DNA from 2 places in the Bradyrhizobium sp. LeoA1Lang genome. Region 2 is predicted to be linked to the other one. Evidence: riboswitches for the same ligand, from Rfam matches in the RefSeq annotation. Region 2 holds a riboswitch; the other holds the start of a gene.

Region 1 (7,311 bases), on a different contig from region 2:
GTGATCCCGGCGCTGGGCATCGAGAAGATGCTGGAGGAGGGCGTGCCGCAATCGACGCTCGACCGCGTCGCGCCCGGCGTCAAGACGCAGGACCTCAACAATCTCTTCGGCGCGCTCGACCGCGCGATCCCCGGCCTCGGCAAGGTGGTGAAGCAGAACGCCAATGTCGGCGTCGCCGCCAGCATCAATTCGCTCGGCAGCGAAGCCATGCTCGAAGGCAAGAAGGCCCGTAGCTTCCCGCTGCGCTTCGTCGACGGCGCGGTGCTGCTCGGCCCGATCAAGGCCGGACAAATCCCGCCTTTGTTCTGACCCGTAGCCCGGGTGAAGCCAACGGGTCGCGCGAACGCGCGCCCGATGACAGGCTCCGCGCAACCCGGGACGTCTCAGCCCGCACCGCGAGCGGCCCGGACTGCGCTTCGCTCCATCCGGGCTACAAGCCGAGTAAAACCTCAATCGCCGAAGCGTGATTGCAATCGCGGCGTGCGCCGGGAATGCCAACGCCTGCTCGAAGCTCCTGCTTTGCGAAGGCCCGCACATCCGTAAACCGCGGGTCATGGCAAGGAGAGAGCAATGATCAGGTTCAGACTGTTTGGCCTGGCGGCCTATGTCGCGGCATCGATGGCATCGCCCGCATCGGCGCAGCCGGTCGTGGATGAGCCCGGCATGGAAGCGTTCGTGCATCCGAACAGCGATCTTGGCATCGGCATGTCGAAGCCGGTGGTCGACAGCCGCGCGATGATGTCAGTCTATCCCCGCGCGAGAACGCCGCATGTGAAGATGCGGGCGACGCTGCATCGGTGACACTTGCCGTCATTGCGAGCGAAGCGAAGCAATCCATCCCGCCGCTTGTGGAGGCATAGATTGCTTCGTCGCTTGCGCTCCTCGCAATGACGACAACGAGCGTCACTCCGCCTTCTTCTCCAGATTCGCATGCGGACGGCCGAAGTCCGGCGCGGCTGAATCCTGCCCGATCTCGACGATGCCGCGGCGGATGGAGCGGGTGCGGGTGAAGTGGTCGAACAGCGCTTCGCCGTCGCCGCGGCGGATCGCGCGCGTCAGCTTGGAAAGATCCTCGTTGAAGGTGCCGAGCATCTCCAGCACCGCGTCTTTGTTGCTCAGGAAGACGTCGCGCCACATCGTTGGATCGGACGCCGCGATGCGGGTGAAATCGCGGAAGCCGCCGGCGGAGAATTTGATCACTTCGGACGACGTCACCTGCGCCAGCTCGTCGGCGGTGCCGACGATGGTGTAGGCGATCAGATGCGGCAGATGGCTGGTGATCGCGAGCACGAGGTCATGATGATCCGGCGTCATGATCTCGACCTTGGCGCCGAGCGCGGCCCAGAATTCACGCAGCCTGTCGACCGCGCCCGCGTCGGCGCCATCAGGCGGCGTCAGGATGCACCAGCGGTTGATGAAGAGCTCGGCGAAACCGGAATCGGGCCCCGAATGCTCGGTGCCGGCCACCGGATGCGCCGGCACGAAGTGCACACCATCAGGAATATGCGGCCCCATATCCCTGACGATGGCGCCCTTGACCGAGCCGACATCGGAGACGATGGCGCCTTTCTTCAGATAGGGCGCGATCTCCGCCGCCACCGGCCCGCAGGCGCCAACGGGAATGCAGAGGATGACGAGATCGGCATCCTTCACCGCCTCCGCGTTGGTCTCCACCACGCGGTCGACGATGCCGAGCTCGGCGACACGCGCGCGCGTCTTCTCGGAGCGCGCGGTGGTGACGATCCCGCCGACGAGCCCTTGCGCCCGCGCGCCGCGCGCGATCGAGCCGCCGATCAGGCCGAAGCCGATCAGCGCGATGCGTTGGAAGTGAGGGGCGGCGTTCACTTCTGATCCATGAAGTCGCGCAGGCCCTCGACCACGAGGCGGTTGGCCTCCTCGGTGCCGATGGTCATGCGCAGCGCGTGCGGCAGGCCGTAATTGTTCAATGCCCGCAGCACCAGTCCGCGCTTGGTGAGGAACGCGTCCGCGTCAGCCGAGGTCTTGCCCTTTTCGGTCGGGAAATGGATCAGCACGAAATTGGCGACGCTCGGCGTCACCTTCAGCCCGAGCTTGCGGATCTCGTCCGTCACCCAGCTCCGCCATTTTTCGTTATGCACCCGCGACATCTCGACATGCGCGGTGTCCTCGACCGCGGCGACCGCCGCGAGCATCGCCGGACTCGAAACGTTGAAGGGGCCGCGAATGCGGTTCACCGCATCGACGATATGCGCCGGGCCGAACATCCAGCCCACGCGGAGCGCCGCGAGCCCGTGGATCTTGGAGAAGGTGTGGGTCATCACCGTGTTCTCGGTCGTCGCACACAGTTCAAGACCGAGCCCATAGTCGTTGCGCACCACGTAATCGGAATAGGCGGCGTCGATCACCAGCAGCACGTCCGACGGCAGGCCGGTGCGCAAGCGCTTGACCTCGTCGAACGGCAGATAGGTGCCGGTCGGGTTGTTCGGGTTGGCGAGCCAGACCAGCTTGGTCTGCGGCGTGACCGCCTCAAGGATCGCATCGACACTGGCGGTGTAGTCGGTCTCCGGTACGACGACGTTCTTTGCACCGTTCGCCTTGGTCGCGATCGGATAGACCAGGAAGCTGTGGGTGGTGGAGATCGCCTCCGAGCCTTCGCACAGATAGGTGTGGGCGAGCAGGTTGAGGATTTCGTCCGAACCGGCGCCGCAGATGATGCGGTTCGGGTCGAGGCCGTAGGCGCGGCCGATCGCCTCGCGCAGCACCCGCGAGGTGCCTTCCGGATAGTCCTCCAGATGTTCGGCGGCGTGCTTATAGGCCTCGATTGCCTTCGGCGAGGGGCCGAACGGCGTCTCGTTGGCGGAAAGCTTGAACACCTTGCGCCCCGGCTCGGCCACCGGGCTTTTGCCGGGGGTGTAGGGCGCAATATCGAGGATGCCGGGATTCGGCACGGGGCGGGACATCTCTAACTCTCTAGCTCCGGATTCTAGGGGCGGGGGGCACCGTATAGCGCGTTGCGTGGCTGCCGACGAGGGCCGATGAGCGCACCGAGGCTCCGGCCTTGATCAACGCCAGCTTGATCTTCTCGAAGCCGATGCCTGCGACCGATACCAAAAGCGCCGCGCCGTCGAAAGCGGTGTCCGGCACCGCGACGATTTCAGCGAGCGGCGCCACCGCGCGGGCGATCTCGGCGTTCCAGCCGGAGACGCGGACGCTCCACATCTCGACTTCGGTCACCATCGCATCGTCGGCGACGCGTGAGATCACGAACACGGGCAGCGCTGCGGGATGATCGGCACGCTCGAGGAACGGCAGCCGCGCGATGATCTTCGGCGTGCCTTCGGCCTCGAGGTCGATCCACCACGGCGTGCGGCTGGAAATGGCCGACACCAGCGCCAGGTCGCCCTTCGATTTCGCCACCGCTTCGACCGCCGCCTGCGCGCTGAAATGCGAGACGTAGGGCACCACGAAGCCGAAATGGAAGCGCGCCGAATCCCGCATCATGGATTCGCCGACCGAGACATCGGCATGCACCGAGAACGGCGCCTGGACGTAAGTGAACGTCGAGATGATGACGCGCCAGATGCTCTCGATGGTGTCGAGCGGCAGGATGCCACGATGGCGCTCGACCAGGCTGCGCATCATGGCGGCCTCGCGCGCCGGCCGGAATGCGGAGCCGACTTCCTGGGTCTGCTTCACCCTGATCAGGCGGTCGATGATGTCGCCACGCGCCATCAAGAGGCGGTGAACCTGCTCATCGATCGCGTCGATCTCTTTGCGCAACTCGGCCAGCGAGGGCGGCGCCGGAGGCGTTTTTGACATGCTAGGGCCCGTCAATTCTCTTCAATCAGGGAGCCAACTCTTCACCTCTCCCCCGCGTGCGGGGAGAAGTCGAAATTCAAGCGAGCTTGAATTTCGGGTGAGGGGGACTCTCCGCGAGTCCGTCTGTTACCTTGTTAGCGGAGAAAGCCCCTCACCCCAACCCTCTCAGGGCGAGCTCCGCTCGTCCCGGCCCCGCAAGAGCGGGGAGAGGGAGAAGTGCGAGCCCCCGTTCTGTACCATGGGTCCAGACGGCGCAAGCTCAGCCTCAAGGTCACGGTTAGGTTAACGGCCCCGGTTGCCTTGACGCGGGTCAGGTAAGGGACTACTTTCCCAGCGTTCCGTGGTCATTTGAGCCGGCCGGCTTGCAGCCACGTTAAAGAACTTGCTAAACAGGCCGGGGACAGATCGATCCCGGCCGAACCTTTGTTCAGGCCGGGTTTTTTTATGGCCTGATTTCTGTCCGGGACCTCCGCGTCGGAGGAAGGGGCCGCAATGACCAAGGTGCAGTCGATCAAGAGTCCGTCGATCCAGGGTGAGGACCGCGCCCATGAGGCCGATCATCCGTCCTCGCCGGTAGCAAAGTTCGGCATGGATCAGCCGTTGAAGCTCGACTGCGGCATCGACCTCGCGCCGTTCCAGATCGCCTACCAGACCTATGGCGAACTCAATGCCGAGCGCTCCAACGCCATTCTGGTCTGCCACGCGCTGACCGGCGACCAGCATGTCAACAATTTGCATCCGGTGACGGGCAAGCCCGGCTGGTGGGAGACCATGGTCGGCCCTGGCCGTCCGCTCGACCCCTCCAAGTACTTCATCATCTGCTCCAACGTGCTTGGCGGCTGCATGGGCTCGACCGGCCCTGCCTCGCTCAGCCCCGCGACCGGCAAGGTGTGGGGCCTGGATTTTCCGATCATCACCATTCCCGACATGGTGCGCGCGCAAGCGATGCTGATCGACCGGCTCGGCATCGAGACGCTGTTCTCGGTGGTCGGCGGCTCCATGGGCGGCATGCAGGCGGTGCAATGGGCCGCGGCCTATCCGGAGCGCGTGTTCTCGACGCTCGCGATCGCCTGCTCGACGCGGCACTCGGCGCAGAACATCGCCTTTCATGAGCTCGGCCGGCAGGCCGTGATGGCCGATCCGGACTGGCGCGGCGGACGCTATGTCGATCAGGGCACGCATCCGCATCGCGGGCTCGCGGTTGCGCGCATGGCTGCGCATATCACCTATCTCTCGGACGCGGCGCTGCATCGCAAGTTCGGGCGGCGGATGCAGGATCGCGAACTGCCGACATTCTCCTTCGATGCCGACTTCCAGGTCGAGAGCTATCTGCGCTACCAGGGCTCGTCCTTTGTCGAGCGCTTCGATGCCAATAGCTACCTCTATCTGACGCGGGCGATGGACTATTTCGACATCGCCGCCGACCATAATGGTGTGCTGGCGAAGGCGTTCCGCGGCATCAAGACCCGGTTCTGCGTGGTGTCGTTCACGAGCGACTGGCTGTTCCCGACCTCGGAAGCGCGGGCGCTGGTGCATGCGCTGAACGCCTCCAGCGCGCGGGTCTCGTTCGCGGAGATCGAGACCGACAAGGGCCACGACGCCTTCCTGCTCGACGTGCCCGAATTCTTCGACATCTCCCGCGCTTTCCTGCAGTCGGCCGGCAAGGCGCGCGGCCTCGGCGATGCGGGGGTCGTGTGATGGCGCTTCAGGAACAAACCCTGCCGCTGCCCGGCGTGGCGCCGCAGGCGAGTACGAGCCTTCGTCCGGACCATGTTCTGGTCGCCGAAATGGTGGAGCCCGGCTCGCGCGTGCTCGACGTCGGCTGCGGCGACGGCGATCTGTTGCAGCTCCTGGAGAGCCGCGGCATCGACGGCCGCGGCATCGAGCTGTCGCGCGAAGGCGTCAACCACTGCGTCGCCAAGGGGCTCGCGGTGGTGCAGGGCGACGCCGACACCGACCTCGTCAACTATGCCGACGATGCCTTCGACTACGTGATCCTGTCGCAGACGCTGCAGGCGACGCGCCAGCCGAAGGCGGTACTGGAAAATCTCCTGCGCATCGGTCACCGCGCCATCGTCTCGTTCCCGAATTTCGGTTTCTGGAAGATGCGGCTGCAGCTCTTGGTCGGCGGGCACATGCCGCGCACCGAAAACCTCCCCGCCACCTGGTACGACACCCCCAACATTCATTTCTGCACCATCAAGGATTTCGTGCAGCTCTGCGACGAGATCCACGTCAAGATGGAGCGCGCAGTCGCGCTCGATCTCTACGGCCGCCCGGTGCCGCTGAACCTGCCCTGGTGGGTCTGGAACATGTTCGGCGAACAGGGCGTGTTCCTGCTGAGCAGGGGCGGCAAGGGACGCTGAGCACTCTCCCCGTCATTCCGGGGCGCGCAAAGCGCGAACCCGGAATCCATTCATCCACGAACTCTGCGGCCCGATGGATTCTCTGATGTGCAATTGCACATCATAGCTCGCGCTCCGCGCGCCCCGGAATGACGGCTCACGCTTCGCGTGCCCCGGAATGACAGCTAGGCCACCATCGACCTCGGATCGCGCGGCAACCATCGGCCCGCTTCTACCAGCGCAATGAACCGCTCGACCATCTCGTTGAACAACGCCGGCTCCTCGAGGTTGAGCACGTGTCCCGATTTCGGGAAGAACGTCAGCCCCGCCGCGGGCAAATGCTGCTTCAGGAACAGGCTCGGCTCGACGCAATTGTCGTCCTCGTCGCCGCAGATGATCAGCGCCGGCGTCGGCACGCGTCCGATCGCTTCGGCCATGGTGTAGATCGAGGGACGCGCGCCTTGAAAACTGCGCATGGTGTTGGCCGATCCCTTGGCATCGTGGCGCGCGAGCGCGGCATAGAAATCGGCGTGGCCGCGCGGATCCTTGACGAGGAACGGAATCCGGCCCGGCGCCTCGCGCGTCATCTTGGCGACTTCGATCGATCCGATGGTCTCATATTGCTCGGCATTGGCGTGGCATTGCGCACGGAAGGCGTCGAGCTGTTCGAGACTAGAGCCGGAGCCGACGCCTGCGAGCGTCATCGACAGCGCGCGCTCGGGCGCATTCAGCGCGACCTGCAGCGACGAATAGGAGCCCATCGACAGCCCGACGAAATGCGCGCGTGCGATACCGAGATGATCGAGCACCGCGAGCGCATCGGTGTAGAAATGCTTGTAGCTGTAGACCTCGGCCGATGGCGGAACGTCGGAGGGCGTGTAACCGCGCGCGGAATAGGCGATGCAGCGGTGGCCGCGCGAGAAATAGCGCATCTGCGGCTCCCAATTGGTGTGATCGGCCGCGAACTCGTGCAGGAAGATGATCGGCGTCCCGCTTCCAACCTCTTCGAAATAGAGGCGGACATTATCCTTGGCGACGGCATAGGGCATTTTAACGTTTTCCTTCTTGTGAGCCTGCAGTCGCAGGATCGCAATTAACCTTCATGGCTGCAATGCGGCGGCATCGTTTCCTTTTTCGCCTCCAAATGTTCGCGAAATCGTCCTGCAAT
Region 2 (7,311 bases):
TGTCGAAATTCGTGATCGACGCGGCCCACCTCGGACCGGCGCAGCAGAACTAAAGGGAACCAGCGTTAATGAGGACCTACCGCCCTTTTTGTCGAAGCGCATGGCTGGTCGCAGCCGCCGCCGTCGCGGCAGCCGTGCTCGCGACCTCGCCGCTGCGCGCGCAAGTTGCGCAAGGCGACCAGCATGCGACGCTTTCTGAGGGCGCGAAATCCCACCCCTCATCCGACAAATCGGGACCATCCACGCCGGCCATCCTGTCCGGTGCTGCGGGTGCCACCGAGGCCGATGCCGCCAAGAAGGGCATCGCCGGCAAGGCGATCGACAAGGTGAAGGAGGTCGCGAAGTCGGCCAGCGACATCTTCCGCCGTGTGCCCTGCCTGCCGCCGAAGGGCGTGTCGAAGACGATGGGCTCGCTGCCCCACGTCGCGAGCAAGCTTGCCGCGGGCCAGCCGGTTACCATCATCGCCTTCGGCTCCTCCTCGACCCAGGGCTATGGCTCGTCGGCGCCGGAATTCACCTATCCGAACCGGCTCGCGGCGCAACTGCACCGCCAATATCCCGGCGCCGACATCCGTGTCGTCAACCGCGGCAGGGGCGGCGAAGACGCGCCCGAAATGATGCGGCGCCTGCAGACCGAGGTGATCGATGCGCATCCGGACCTCGTGATCTGGCAGGTCGGCACCAATGCGGTATTGCGCGACCTCGACCCGAGCGAGACCGAAAAGATGGTCGAGGATGGCGTGGCGCGCATCCAGACGGCCGGCGCGGACGTCGTGCTGGTCGATCCCCAATACTCGCCGCGCGTCACCGAGCGCGCCGCCAGCGCCAACAAGATGATCCGGCTGCTCAACCACATCGCCGAGCTCCGCCATGTCAGCATCTTCCCGCGCTTTGAGGTGATGCGTGAATGGCACGAGAAGCAGTCGATCCCGATCGACAGCTTCGTGATCGCCGACGGCCTGCACATGAATGATTGGGGCTATGCCTGCTTCGCCCAGTTGCTCGGCGACGACATCATCAAGTCGGTCGGCCAGATCAAGCTCGGCGTCAACGTGCCGGCGGATGTGCGGACGTACAGGCCGATGTAAGCTGAAAGCGAATGGCGAGTGGCGAATAGCGAATGGGGCTTGACCCTACTCGCTACTCCCTATTCGCCATTCGCCTTGGATCACACCGTCTCCAGCGCCTCGACAAAATCCTCGATCAGATCATCGGCGTGCTCGAGGCCGGCGGAGAAGCGGATGAACCCTTCGCTGATGCCGAGCTCGGCGCGCGCGTCCGGCCCCAGGCGCTGATGCGTCGTGGTGGCGGGATGGGTGACGAGGCTCTTGGCGTCGCCGAGATTGTTGGAGATGCGCGAGATCTTGAGCCCGTTGAGGCAGCGGAACGCGCCGGCCTTGCCGCCCTTCACCTCGAACCCGATCAGGGTCGATCCCGACCGCATCTGCTTCTTCACGGTGGCTGCCTGCGGATGATCGGCGCGGCCGGGATAGATCAGCCGCGTGATCTTCGGATGGCTTGCCAGCACGTCTGCGATCTTCGCGGCCGTCTCGGTCTGCGCGCGGACGCGCACAGCGAGCGTCTCCAGCCCCTTCAGCAGCACCCATGCATTGAACGGCGACATCGACGGCCCGGTCTGGCGCAGGAAGTTATGGATGTGCTCGGTGATGAAAGCCTCGGAGGAAAGGATGATGCCGCCGAGGCACCGCCCCTGGCCGTCGATATGCTTGGTCGCGGAATAGACCACGACGTCGGCGCCGAGCGAGAGCGGGCTCTGCCAGATCGGGGTCGCGAACACATTGTCGACGATCAGCCGTGCGCCGCCCTGATGCGCGATTTCCGCGATGGCGCCGATGTCGAGCACGTCGAGCGTCGGGTTGGTCGGGCTTTCGAGGAAACACGTCTTCGTGTTCGGCCGGATCGCCTTTTTCCATTGGTCGTGGTCGAGCCCGTCGACCAGCGTCGACTGGATGCCGTAGCGCGGCAAGAGATCCTCCACCACGTAGCGGCACGAGCCGAACATCGCCTTGGAGGCCACCACGTGATCGCCGGCCTTCAGCGGCGCGAGGATCGCGGTCGTCACCGCCGCCATGCCGGTCGCGGTCGCGCGCGCAGCTTCCGCGCCTTCGAGTTCGATCATGCGGCGCTCGAACATGGACACGTCGGGGTTGGAGAAGCGCGAATAGAGGAAGCCGGGATCCTCGCCCTTGAACCGCGCCTCGCATTCTTCGGCGGTCGCGTAGACGAACCCTTGGGTCAGGAATATTGCCTCGGACGTCTCGCCGAATTGTGAGCGTAGCGTGCCGGAATGAACCAGCCGGGTTTCGGGGCGGTAGCGGGCGGATGATTTGGACTCGGACATAGGACCTCCAACGTGACCATCCTTTCGAAAATGGTCACAAAAAAACCGGCCTAAAGGGCCGGGATCGCTGAGGTCCCCGGCCTGTTTAGCGACTTATTTAACGTGGCTGCAAGCCGGCCGGCTCAAATCACCACGGGATAAGTCATGCTGATATTCGTTCCCGCTCTTTCCGTCAAGGCGGGCATCGGCTAACCGGTAAAATCCATTTTTTGGGCCTTTTGTGGCTCTAAGCCGTCTTGAGGGACCGCGTCCGTGTCGTTCGTGCTGCAAGACGATGCCAATGGGATCCTGCCCGACCGCATGATCGCGGCGATGGCGGATGCAGGCCTGATCCTGCCGGTCTATCCCTTTGTCGAGAGCCAGATCCAGCCCGCGAGCCTCGATCTTCGCCTCGGCGACATCGCCTATCGCGTGCGCGCGAGCTTTCTCCCCGGTCCCGGCGCCACCGTTGCCGAGCGCATCGATGAGTTGAAGCTGCACGAGATCGATCTCGCCGACGACGCGGTGCTGGAGACCAATTGCGTCTACATCGTGCCGCTGCTCGAGAGCCTCGCGTTGCCGCCGGAGATCATCGCGGCCGCGAACCCCAAGAGCTCGACCGGACGGCTCGACGTCTTCACCCGCGTGATCGCCGATGGCACGCGTCGTTTCGACGTGATCGGTGCCGGCTATCACGGCCCGCTCTATGCCGAGATCAGCCCCAAGACGTTTCCGATCCTGGTGCGCGAGGGCTCGCGGCTGTCCCAGGTGCGCTTCCGCACCGGCGATGCCGTCCTCACCGCCGACGAGCTCGACGCGCTGCACAACGCCGAACGCCTGGTCGATATCGACGATGCCGATCTCACCGATGGCGTCGCGGTTTCGGTCGATCTCTCGGGCGAGAATTCCGGCGGCTTCGTCGGCTATCGCGCCAAACGCCATACCGGCGTGGTCGACGTCGATCGCCGCGGCGGTTATCCGGTCGATGATTTCTGGGAGCCGATCCGCGCGCGCCCCGACGGCAGCCTGATCCTCGATCCCGGCGAGTTCTATATCCTCGCGTCGAAGGAAGCTGTGCAGGTGCCGCCGGACTACGCCGCCGAGATGGTGCCGTTCGATCCTTTGGTCGGCGAATTCCGCGTGCACTATGCCGGCTTCTTCGATCCCGGCTTCGGCTATGCCGGCGCCGGCGGGCAGGGCGCCCGCGCCGTGCTGGAAGTGCGCTCGCGCGAGGTGCCGTTCATCCTCGAGCATGGCCAGATCGTCGGCCGCCTCGTCTATGAGAAGATGCTCGCCCGGCCCGATGCGATGTACGGCCAGCGCATCGGCTCGAACTACCAGGCCCAGGGCCTGAAGCTCTCCAAGCATTTCAGGGTGTAGGTCCGCTGCTACAGCGAGAATGCAGGTCTGCTGAAGAGGCATGCACTGGCTCGCCTGGAAATCAGCTCTCCGGCCAATACTCATGTGCGGCAACGCCCTCGAGAGCGAGGCCGTGGCTGAGATGCTTCAGCATCATCTCTTTGAGCTCCTGAACCATCACCACTCTCGCATAGCGAAGCGTGAGAGGGGGTTGCTTGAGAAGTTGCCTCGCGAGTTCCCTGGCGCGCGGCAGCAGTTCGGCTGCGGCGAAAGCGTGGTCGAGTCGATCTCTTCGATGAAGGCACCGCCGGTGCCGGTCATGATGACGATCTTGTTTTCCTTGTCTCTTCCGATGTCATGGAAGGCCGCCCCGAGCTGACTATGCGGGCTACCGTCCCACACCAGGGTTTTTCCATTCGTATGGAAGGTGATCTCCAAGATCCCGTCGTTGCGCTCCATCCGGATATTGGAATACTTGTTTCTATAGTCTTCGAACTGGGCCATGGTTGTTTCCTGCTGTGCTTTCACCAACTTGACCAAGTGGTGATGACAGGCATTGAGCCTGCTCTTCCACAGCTTTCATCTAGCAAGTCATGGCGATGGCCGGACGAGAATCCGGTTACCGATATAACGGAAAGCCGCCGCCCGAACTTGGAGGGTGCGTAGACTTGGCGTGAGCGCCATGCAGGCGATATCACCCGGCATATGCTTGCGATATACGTCGTGGCTCGACCTCGGTATCGTCAGCCAAGTGGCTGCCACCGGATGGTTCATCGCACAGGCGCAGCCGATCTTGTCACGACCGTAACGTAATTATGCGCCAGTCCAGAAGAAGCCGCACCGGGGCGCGGGGCCCCGGCGAGCATGACGCACAAAGTCTGGCCGCTCACGCGTTGGCGCCGCCGTCGATGGTAAGCTCGGTGCCGTTGATCGAGCGCGCCTCCGGCCCAGCCACGAATGCGACCAGCGCTGCGACGTCGTCCGCCTTGCCGTAGCGGGGGATCGCCATCCGCGCCCGCTGGGCGGCCGCCTGCTCGCCTTCGGCGGGATTCATGTCGGTGTCGGTCGAGCCCGGATGCACGATGTTGACCGTGATGCCGCGGCTGCCGAGATCGCGCGCCAGGCCCTTTGTCCAGGCGATCAGCGCGGATTTGCTCATCGAGTAGAGGCTCATGCCGGGACCGGGCACCTGGGTCGCCAGATTGCTGCCGATCGAGATGATGCGGCCGCCTTCGCCCATGTGCGCTGCCGCCGCCTGCGATCCGACCACCACAGCGCGGACGTTGACCGCGAGCGTCGCATCGATGTCGTCGAGGCTGAGTTCGTCGATCGGCCCGCCCCTGAAGATGCCGGCATTGTTGACGAGAATATCGAGGCCGCCGAGCGCCTCGACTGCTTGATTCACGGCGGCCTTGACCGCGGCGGCATCGGCGCTGTCGGCCTTGATCGCGAATCCGCGCCGGCCCAATCGCTCGATCTCGGCGACCACCGCCTGCGCCTTCTCGGCCGAACGTTCATAAGTGATCGCAACGTTCGCGCCATCGGCGGCGAGCCGCCTTGCGATTGCGGCGCCAATCCCGCGGCTCGCGCCCGTTACCAACGCCCGCTTTCCCTGCAATGTGCTCATGATCCATCTCCATTTATATGTCGATCGATACATAAATAGCCCGTTGCGCCGGGCCGTCAAGCGTATTAATTTAGTGAACGACACAGAAATCGGATGGACGGATGGTCGAACGAGGTCGCCCCAGGGGCTTCGACAAGGATGCCGCGCTCGCGCGCGCGATCGAGGTGTTTTGGGTCAAGGGCTATGAAGGGGCCTCCATGACCGATCTCACCACCGCGATGGGGATCGCTTCGCCAAGCCTGTATGCGGCCTTCGGCTGCAAGGAAGAACTGTTCCGGCAAGCGCTGCAATTGTACAGCGCGACCGAGGGGCCCGAGATCTGGGCTGGCATGGCCCGCGCGCCGACCGCCTATGAGGCGGTGGAAAGCTATCTCATGCAGACGGCGAGGGCGTTCACGCGTCGGAACCGGCCGACGGGGTGCCTGGTGGTGCTATCGGCGCTGCATGCGACCGAGCAGTCCGAAACGGTGCGGCGGGAGCTGATCGCGATGCGTACGAAAAACGTCGAGGATCTGCGGCAGCGCCTGCAGGAGGGCGTGGCATCCGGCGAGATATCGGCAAGCGCCGATCTCGCGGCGATCGCCCGATACTACGTCACCGTGCAACAGGGCATGTCGATCCAGGCGCGCGACGGCGCGACGCGGCGAGACCTTGAAAGCGTTGCGCGCGCGGCGCTCGCCGCATGGAAGCCCCTGACCGGCGCGCCCGGCTAATTCGCCGGCCAATCGTCCCGGGGCGCTGCGAGCTACTTCGCGAGCAGCTCGGTCAGGTCGGTCGAACTCGAACAGCGCAGCTCATCGATTTGCCGGGCCAGCAGCAACGCGCTCGCCCTTAGCGCTTCCAGCTTTGAAGCCTCGGGATGCTGTTTTTCGAGTTCCGTGATACGATCATTGAATCCGGCCAGCTCATGCTGGAGCCGCGCGATCTCTGCCGTGGCGTCGGTGGACACCACCGGCGCAGATAGTCTGGTCGCCCGCATAACCATCTCCCCAAGTATGGTCGAGGCTTCGTGGACCGAATTCGTGGCGAGACCGAGAAGCCATTTGGGCGAGGATGCGACTGCCGCGGGCAATGTTTGCGTTCGCGTGCAGCAAAGCCACAGTAGGAACCCAGGCTGACCGTGCGCTTCGCCACGGTCGTTGCGGAATTCCGTCAGCGCGAATTTCGTGCGGCTCAAAGCGGCCAACCTCGCAGCAACCGGAACGGGAGCGAACGTGACGGCAGCCAGGCCTGCGCCAGCGTCCTGATCGGCTTGGTCGAGGGGCCGGTGACGGGCTGTGGCCGGCACATCTCGGTGCATCTGAAGCCTGTGGGCCGCGCCAGAGCGCCATTCGTCCGGGCGATCGGCCAATCGCGCAGGGGCCCCCTGCGCCGGGCGCACGTGGAATTGATCGCGGCCGTGGTAGGGAAGCACCCGCGCCGCGGCGTTCAGACCGCGGGCGTCGGAGTGGAAATGCCCGATATTGCGGTTGCCGAAATACCTGTCGACGAGGAAGAGCGCCCGCTGCCGCCGCCGGCGACGGCGCCGGCCCGCAACCGCCTCCTCGACGGGCCGATCCTGCGCACGCTGTTGTGGCTTGCCTGGCCCAACGTGATCGCGCTTTCGGCCGGCACCTGCGTGGTGATCGCGGAGACCTCCTATATCGGCCGGCTCGGCGTGGAATCGCTGGCTGCGATGGCGCTGGTGTTTCCCTGCGTGATCCTGACCATGACCATGTCGGGCGGGGCCATGGGCGGCGGCGTGGCCTCCGCGATCGCGCGGGCGCTCGGCGCCGGCGAGACCGAGCGTGCCTCCACGCTTGCGGCGCATGCGCTTCTGATCGGCATCACCTTCGGGCTCGTCTTCATGCTGGGCATGCTGATCTTCGGCCCGCATCTGTTGGAATTGCTCGGCGGCCGCGGCAATGTGCTGGCGCAGGCGATCGCCTACAGCCAGATCTTCTTCGGCGGCGCCGTGCTGCCGTGGCTGATGAACACCATGGCG

The links. Region 2 has a riboswitch for S-adenosylmethionine ahead of ACZYOF_RS38390 (O-succinylhomoserine sulfhydrylase). Riboswitches for the same ligand answer to the same signal wherever they lie in the genome.
Region 1: it holds a riboswitch for S-adenosylmethionine, as region 2 does, so the genes downstream of both, metX (homoserine O-acetyltransferase MetX) here and ACZYOF_RS38390 (O-succinylhomoserine sulfhydrylase) in region 2, are expected to answer to the same signal.

What each region holds. Positions count from the first base shown of each region.
Region 1 covers NZ_JBVAPG010000156.1:1,240-8,550, reverse strand. Annotated here, with positions in the region: gene ACZYOF_RS34790 (DUF2125 domain-containing protein) at 1-309, shown strand, start outside; gene ACZYOF_RS34785 (hypothetical protein) at 571-801, shown strand; gene ACZYOF_RS34780 (prephenate/arogenate dehydrogenase family protein) at 904-1,845, opposite strand; gene hisC (histidinol-phosphate transaminase) at 1,842-2,939, opposite strand; gene ACZYOF_RS34770 (chorismate mutase) at 2,950-3,798, opposite strand; SAM riboswitch at 4,129-4,208, shown strand; gene metX (homoserine O-acetyltransferase MetX) at 4,291-5,496, shown strand; gene metW (methionine biosynthesis protein MetW) at 5,496-6,164, shown strand; gene ACZYOF_RS34755 (alpha/beta fold hydrolase) at 6,329-7,192, opposite strand; gene ACZYOF_RS34750 (hypothetical protein) at 7,237-7,311, opposite strand, start outside.
Region 2 covers NZ_JBVAPG010000205.1:1,282-8,592, reverse strand. Annotated here, with positions in the region: gene ACZYOF_RS38400 (SGNH/GDSL hydrolase family protein) at 1-53, shown strand, start outside; gene ACZYOF_RS38395 (SGNH/GDSL hydrolase family protein) at 69-1,088, shown strand; gene ACZYOF_RS38390 (O-succinylhomoserine sulfhydrylase) at 1,169-2,362, opposite strand; SAM riboswitch at 2,427-2,506, opposite strand; gene ACZYOF_RS38385 (2'-deoxycytidine 5'-triphosphate deaminase) at 2,615-3,721, shown strand; gene ACZYOF_RS38380 (hypothetical protein) at 3,878-4,204, opposite strand; gene ACZYOF_RS38375 (SDR family NAD(P)-dependent oxidoreductase) at 4,587-5,327, opposite strand; gene ACZYOF_RS38370 (TetR/AcrR family transcriptional regulator) at 5,429-6,040, shown strand; gene ACZYOF_RS38365 (hypothetical protein) at 6,073-6,306, opposite strand; gene ACZYOF_RS38360 (MATE family efflux transporter) at 6,781-7,311, shown strand, end outside.